Regions from separate parts of the Aminobacter aminovorans genome, predicted to be linked through region 1. Evidence: riboswitches for the same ligand, from Rfam matches in the RefSeq annotation. Region 1 holds a riboswitch; the other holds the start of a gene.

Region 1 (3,604 bases):
AGCACCGTCGTGCAGGCAATGGTGTAGGCGTTCATGATCCACTGCATGTCCTGGAAGTCGGCCTGCAGCACATGTTCGAGCGTCGGCAGGATCACCGGCACGCTCGAGATCTCGAGGCCGAACATCAGCGCCGACAGGCAGATCGCCCCCAGCGCCAGATTATCTCTACTGATCAGCTTCATCCCATACCTCTGGCTGACGGCACTGGCTCGGGCGCCTTGCCGCACTGTTGCTTTGAGTCATCGACATAGGTGAAGCTTGATCATATCGAAATGGTATGTATTTCTATTTCAGTGATAACAAAACGGAATGGACGCGATGCTGTGGCTTGACCCGGAAGCGGTACGCAACTTCGTCATGGTGGCCGAGCTGCAGAGTTTCACCCGGGCCGCCGACGCGATGGGCTCGACGCAGGCCGCCGTCTCCGTCAAGCTCAAGCGGCTGGAGGAGCGTGTCGGCCGCAAGCTGATCGAGCGCACGCCGCGGCGCGTACGGCTGTCGGCCGAGGGCGCGCTGTTCATCGATTCGGCACGGGCTTTTCTGGTTGCGCATGACAATGCGGTCGCCGGCCTGTCCTGCGGCAAGCGCCGCTTTGCGCTCGGCATCGCCGGGCATGTCGCCGGTCCAGAGGTGACAACCTTGCTGGCGCGGCTCAACCAGCACGATCCAGCACTGACCATCGAGGTCCAGGTCGACAATTCGAGCAATCTGCTCGACGCCTTCGATCGCGGCAAGCTAGATGCGGCGATCGTCAGGCGCGAGGATGATCGCCGTGATGGCGAGGTGCTGGGGCCGGAGCATTTTGGCTGGTTCGCAACGCCCGACTTCCATCACCGCGAGGGCGAGCCGATACGACTGGCTGCGCTGTCGCGGGCCTGCGGCGTGCGCGATCTCGCCACGCGCACGCTCGACGATGCCGGCATCGCCTGGGTCGAGGTGTTCCTCGGCGGCGGCTCGTCGGTGGTGACGGCGGCTGTTTCAGCCGGTCTTGCGACGGCGGTGTTTTCGAGCCGGCTGGCGCCGCCCGGCACGGTCGAGGTCAGCCGCAAGTTCGGCCTGCCCGAGGTGCCGTCGTCGGAAATCGTGCTGCATTCGACGCTGACCGACCGGCGCTCGCGCGAAGCGCTGCGCATCCTCGCCTGCGCCTTCCGCGAGCACCGCGCGTCGGGGCAATAGCAGTCAAGGTGTTCGCGTATGAAGACGTTCACAGCCACCGGAATGATGAAGGACCGCGGCCAGGTTCCGGACGCGGCCATGAATTGATCGGCTAGCGACCCTTGCCGATTGTTTCCAGATCGTACTCGGTGGTCTGGTAGACCCGGTTGATCCAGTTGCCGAACAGCAGATGGGCATGCGAGCGCCAGCGGTTCAGCGGCTTACGCTGCGGGTCGTCGTCGGGGTAATATTCATGCGGCACGGCAATGGTCACGCCGGCGGCCACGTCGCGGTCATATTCTTCCTTGAGCGAGGTCGAGTCATACTCGATGTGGTTGAACATGTAGAGCCGGTTGCCGGCTTCTTCGGCCAGCAGGCTCGGGCCGGTTTCTTCCGATTCCATCAGCAGTTCAAGGCCGGAGCCCTCGGGAATGTCTGCGGCGCGGACCTCGGTCCAGCGCGACACCGGAATGGCGAAATCGTCCGAGAAGCCGGCGAGGTAAGGCGAGGCCGGCGCGTTGTTGTTGTGGCGGTAGACGCCGAACGCCTTTTGTTCCAGCGTGTGCTTGGGCACGCGGTGGAAATGCCAGGCGGCGGCCATCGCGCCCCAGCAGATGAAGAACGGCGAGTGCACGTTGGTCATCGTCCAGTCCATGATCTGCTTGAGTTCGTCCCAGTAGGTGACGTCTTCGAAGGGCAGAAGCTCGACCGGCGCGCCGGTGATGATGAAGCCGTCGAACTTGCGGTCCTTCACCTCTTCCCAGGTCTGGTAGAAGGCGATGAGGTGATCCTCAGACGTATTCTTGGCCTTGTGGGTGCCGATACGCACCAGGGTCAGCTCCACCTGAAGCGGGCTCGCGCCGATCAGGCGTGCGATCTGGGTTTCCGTCCTGACCTTGTTGGGCATCAGGTTGAGCAGGCCGATCTGCAGCGGACGGATGTCCTGGCGCAAGGCGGTTTGCTCGTCCATGACGGACACGCCCTCTTTGACCAGCACTTCGCGGGCGGGGAGTTGATCCGGGATCTTGATCGGCACTGTGCGAACTCCAAAAAAACAAAAAAACCGGCATTGCTGTCGCAAAGCCGGTTTACGGATCGCAAACGGCCCTTTAGCGACTTGTTTAACGTGGCTGCAAGCCGACCGGCCAAATCACCACGGGTCTATGCCCTGCTATTACGCCCGGGCGCCGATTGCGTCAACCGCGACCCATTCGTCCGGCCAGACCGCCCGGTTCCGCCGGTTTTCCTCGACATTGCGTGCACCGGGCGGTATTTCCGCTGCGGCCTCCGGCCGGAGGCGCCAATCCAGGATATTTCGAAATGACCAAGGCACCCGAGCAGATTCGCCCCGAACCCCGCGCCGGCATCATGGACATCGCAGCCTATGTCCCCGGCAAGAGCTCCGCTCCGGCAGGCGTCGCCAAGGTCCATAAGCTGTCGTCGAACGAAAATCCGCTCGGCGCCTCGCCCCATGCGGTCGAGGCCGTCCAGAGGCTTTCGCATAAGATGGAGTATTATCCCGACGGATCGGCGTCACGCCTGAGGCAGGCGATCGCAGCGACCCATGGGCTCAACCCTGCCAACATCCTGTGCACAAACGGCTCCGACGAAGTGCTGGGCCTGCTGTCCCAGAGCTATCTCTCGCCGGGTGACGAGGCCGTCTACACCGAGCACGGTTTCATGGTCTACAAGATCTATACCCAGGCTGCCGGTGCCACGCCCGTCGTTGCCAGGGAGGATGCCGAGAAGGCCAGCGTCGACAACATCATCGCGGCGGTGACGCCGAAGACCAGGATCGTCTTCCTCGCCAACCCGAACAACCCGACCGGCACCTACCTGCCGTTCGAGGAGGTGCGCCGCCTGCATGCCGCGCTGCCCAAGAACGTGCTGCTCGTCCTCGATGCCGCCTATGCCGAATATGTCCGCCGCAACGACTACGAGTCGGGCGTCGAACTGGTCGCGGCCAACGAAAACGTCGTCATGACGCGCACCTTCTCCAAGATCCACGGCCTCGGCGGAATGCGCATAGGCTGGATCTATGCGCCGGCGCACATCATCGACGTGCTGGAGCGCATGCGCGGTCCCTTCAACGTCAATGCGGCGGCAATCGAAGCCGGCGTCGCGGCGATGGAAGACCGTGGCCATGTCGAGCGCACTGTGGCGCACAATGCCAAGTGGGCGGAATGGCTGGTTGCCGAGTTCGAAAAGCTTGGCCTGCGCGTCACGCCTTCGGTCGGCAATTTCCTGCTGGTGCACTTCCCCGATGACGGCAAGCACTCGGCTGCTGCTGCCGACGACTATCTCACGGCGCGCGGCTATATCCTGCGCAGGGTCACCGGCTACGGTTTCCCCAACGCGCTGCGCATGACCATCGGCACCGAAGAAGCCAATCGCGGCGTCGTTGCCGCCCTCACCGAATTCCTGAAAAGTTGACCAATGTCCCAACCTC
Region 2 (3,604 bases), 3.3 Mb from region 1:
CCGGTGGCGGGCGTCTGGCAGGTCGAGCGAAAAGGCGGGAATGGCGATGTCGAACATCTCACCCGCCTCGTTGCGCATGGTGTAGCGCCCGACCATGATGCCTGAGGGCGTCGATAGCGGGCAGCCGGACGCATATTGATAGCTGTCGCCCGGATTGAGTTCGGGCTGGTCGCCCACGACGCCCGGCCCCCGGACTTCCTCGACCTTGCCGCTTGCATCGGTGATGTGCCAGTAGCGCGACAACAGCTGGACGAATTCGTCCGAGTTGTTCTCGATGGTGACGCGGTAACCCCAGACGTAACGGTTTTCCGACGGCTCGGACTGGTCCACCAGGTAGAAGGGCTCGACCTCGACCGCGATGTTGCGGGTGATTGCGCGATACATATGCAGCGCTCCTTGGCCTGCACGATTACAGAGTCCGCCGCACGAGGCGGCGGGTCAACTGGTCATAGACAAAATCACGCTGATTGTGATGACTGTGTGGTCGATTTCACTTCGCCGGCGCATCGGCGGCACCCGCAGACGTATACGGAACGAAGCCGCCGTAAGACGGATTAACAGAGACCGACGGCGTCCGGCTTGCAGAGCGCCGTCGGCCTTTGGTGCGTTTAGCGAGCCGCCTTCAGCGCGTCGCCGATGTCGTTGAGCAGGTCGTCGGCGTCTTCGAGGCCGACCGACAGACGCAGCGTGCCGTCGTCGATGCCAAGCTCGGCGCGGGCCTCGTCGGTGAGGTTCTTGTGCGTGGTCGTTGCCGGATGGGTGATCAGGCTCTTGGCGTCGCCGAGATTGTTCGAGATCAGCACGATCCGGAGCGCGTTCTCAAATGCGAAGGCCGCCTTCTTGCCACCCTTGACGTCAAAGCAGATCAACGTCGAGCCGCCCGACATCTGCTTCTTGACAATGTCGGCCTGCGGATGGTCGGCACGGCCCGGATAGATAAGGCGCGACACTTCGGGGCTATCGGCGAGGAAGTCGGCGATCTTGCCGGCGGTCTCGGTCTGCTGGCGCACGCGCAGCGGCAGGGTCTCGAGGCCCTTGAGCAGCGTCCAGGCATTGAACGGCGACAGGCTCGGGCCGGTGTGGCGGAAGTAGTCGTGCAAGTTCTCGTCGATCCACTTCTTGTCCGACAGGATCACGCCGCCGAGGCACCGACCCTGGCCGTCAATGTGCTTGGTGGCGGAATAGACGACGACGTGAGCGCCGAGTTCGAGCGGCTTCTGCTGCATCGGCGTGGCAAAGACGTTATCGACGACGAGGCGCGCGCCGATCGAATTGGCAAGGGCCGCGACCGCCGCAATGTCGACGACCTCGAGCGTCGGGTTGGTCGGGCTTTCCAGGAAGAACAGCTTGGTGTTGGGCTGGACTGCCTTTTCCCAATTCTCGATCAGCGTGCCGTCGACCAGCGTCGCCTCGATGCCATATTTGGGCGCCAGCGTCTCGACGACCCAGCGGCACGAGCCGAACAAGGCGCGGGCCGCAACGATGTGGTCACCGGCCTTGAGGCCGCACAGGATAGCGGCCGTGACGGCGGCCATGCCGGAAGCCGTGGCGCGCGCGTCCTCCGCGCCTTCGAGCGCGCACATGCGCTTCTCGAACATGTCGACGGTCGGATTGGCGTAGCGCGAATAGATGAAGCCGGGGGTCTCGCCCTTGAAACGGGCCTCGGCGCTTTCGGCGCTTTCATAGACATAGCCCTGGGTCAGGAAGATCGATTCCGAGGTCTCGCCGAAGTCGGAGCGAAGGCTGCCGCCATGGACGAGGGTGGTCTGGGGTTTCCAGTTACGCTGCTTTTCGGAGCTCATAGCCAAATCCAAATACAAAAAAACCGGTCGCGAAAAGTCGCAACCGGTCCACAACGCGGCCCTTTAGCGACTTGTTTAACGTGGCTGCAAGCCGACCGGCCAAATCACCACGGGATAAATGTCCTTTAGACCCGCAGCCTGCTTGCGTCAATTGCGTGGACGACTAAACGTTTTGGGCCACGCACATGACCCCGGAAACGGCCGGGATCCAGCGGCCTCGGCTCTGCATTCGGGCTGGTGGCGCTGTAGAGGAGTGAGGCAATTGCGGCAGTCGGGCATTCTTCCGGACCAGGACATCGCGGCGCTGTTTGCGTCGGGCGCGCTCAAGGCGCCGCCTTTGGATGCCGACCAGATCCAGCCGGCCAGCCTCGACCTCAGGCTTGGCGCAACCGCATTTCGCACCCGCGCCAGCTTCCTGCCGGGGCCTAATTCGCTGGTGTCGGAAAAGCTCGACCGGCTCAAGCTGCATGAGATCGATCTGAGCAACGGAGCGGTGCTGGAAACAGGCTGCGTCTATATCGTACCGCTGCTCGAGAGCCTGGCATTGCCGGCCGCGATATCGGCCTCGGCCAACCCGAAGAGCTCGACCGGCCGCCTCGACATCTTTACCCGCGTGATGACCGATCGCGGCCAGGAGTTCGACAAGATCCCTGCCGGCTACACCGGCCCGCTCTATCTCGAGGTCAGCCCGCGCACCTTCCCGATCGTTGCGCGCAAGGGCTCGCGCCTGTCACAGATCCGTTTCCGCAAAGGCAATGCGCTGCTGTCGGAGACCGAACTCAACGCGCTTCACCTGTCCGACCGGCTGGTCGCGATCGATCCGCCAAACATTTCGGGCGGCGGCATCGCATTGTCCATCGACCTCGCCGGCGAAGTGGGCAGCATCGTCGGTTATCGCGGCAAGCACCACACCGGTCTCGTCGATGTCGACAAGCGCGCCGCCCAGAAGGTCGTCGATTTCTGGGAGCCGATCTACAATCACGGTGCCGAGGAACTCGTGCTCGACCCGGACGAGTTCTACATCCTGGTGTCGCGCGAGGCGGTGCATGTGCCGCCGCTCTATGCCGCAGAGATGACGCCCTTCGACCCGCTGGTCGGCGAATTCCGCGTCCATTATGCCGGCTTCTTCGATCCAGGCTTCGGCCATTCCGGCGCCGGAGGCACCGGCAGCCGCGCCGTGCTCGAGGTGCGTAGCCACGAAGTGCCCTTCATTCTGGAACACGGCCAGGTCGTCGGCCGCCTCGTCTATGAGCACATGCTGGCGCGCCCGAAGGCGCTTTATGGCACCGACCTGGGCTCCAACTACCAGGCCCAGGGCCTGAAGCTCTCCAAGCATTTCCGCATGGACTGACCTTACGTCAGGGCGCGCCAACCTTAGTCTGCTTGTCCATTTCAAGCTGCTGTGCTTGGCTGCGGGCAGGGACGCTCAACATAAGGGCGCCCGGCAAATGGAGAGGATCATGCAGATTTCGTGGAAGTTCGCTTGCGCTGCTTCGCTGGCAGCGCTGTTGTCTGCGGCGGGCGGTGCTTGGGCGCAGGACGCTGCAAAGCTCAAGATCGCTACCGAGGGCGCATATCCGCCCTTCAACAATCTGAGCGCCGACGGCAAGCTCGTAGGCTTCGATGTCGACATCGCCAACGCGCTGTGCGCCCAGATGAAGGTCGAATGCGAGATTGTCGCCCAGGATTGGGACGGCATCATTCCGGCGTTGCAGGGCAAGAAGTTCGACGCCGTCGTCGCCTCGATGACAATCACCGAGGAACGCAAGAAGCAGGTCGCGTTCACCAACAAGTACTACACA

Evidence for each region. Region 1 has a riboswitch for S-adenosylmethionine ahead of metA (homoserine O-acetyltransferase MetA). Riboswitches for the same ligand answer to the same signal wherever they lie in the genome.
Region 2: it holds a riboswitch for S-adenosylmethionine, as region 1 does, so the genes downstream of both, DY201_RS23640 (O-succinylhomoserine sulfhydrylase) here and metA (homoserine O-acetyltransferase MetA) in region 1, are expected to answer to the same signal.

The regions. Positions count from the first base shown of each region.
Region 1 covers NZ_UFSM01000001.1:1,527,386-1,530,989, forward strand. Annotated here, with positions in the region: gene DY201_RS07535 (MFS transporter) at 1-182, opposite strand, end outside; gene DY201_RS07540 (LysR family transcriptional regulator) at 319-1,176, shown strand; gene metA (homoserine O-acetyltransferase MetA) at 1,268-2,191, opposite strand; SAM riboswitch at 2,245-2,322, opposite strand; gene hisC (histidinol-phosphate transaminase) at 2,476-3,588, shown strand; gene DY201_RS07555 (prephenate/arogenate dehydrogenase family protein) at 3,592-3,604, shown strand, end outside.
Region 2 covers NZ_UFSM01000001.1:4,795,895-4,799,498, reverse strand. Annotated here, with positions in the region: gene apaG (Co2+/Mg2+ efflux protein ApaG) at 1-384, opposite strand, end outside; gene DY201_RS23640 (O-succinylhomoserine sulfhydrylase) at 609-1,802, opposite strand; SAM riboswitch at 1,846-1,923, opposite strand; gene DY201_RS23635 (2'-deoxycytidine 5'-triphosphate deaminase) at 2,065-3,153, shown strand; gene DY201_RS23630 (ABC transporter substrate-binding protein) at 3,263-3,604, shown strand, end outside.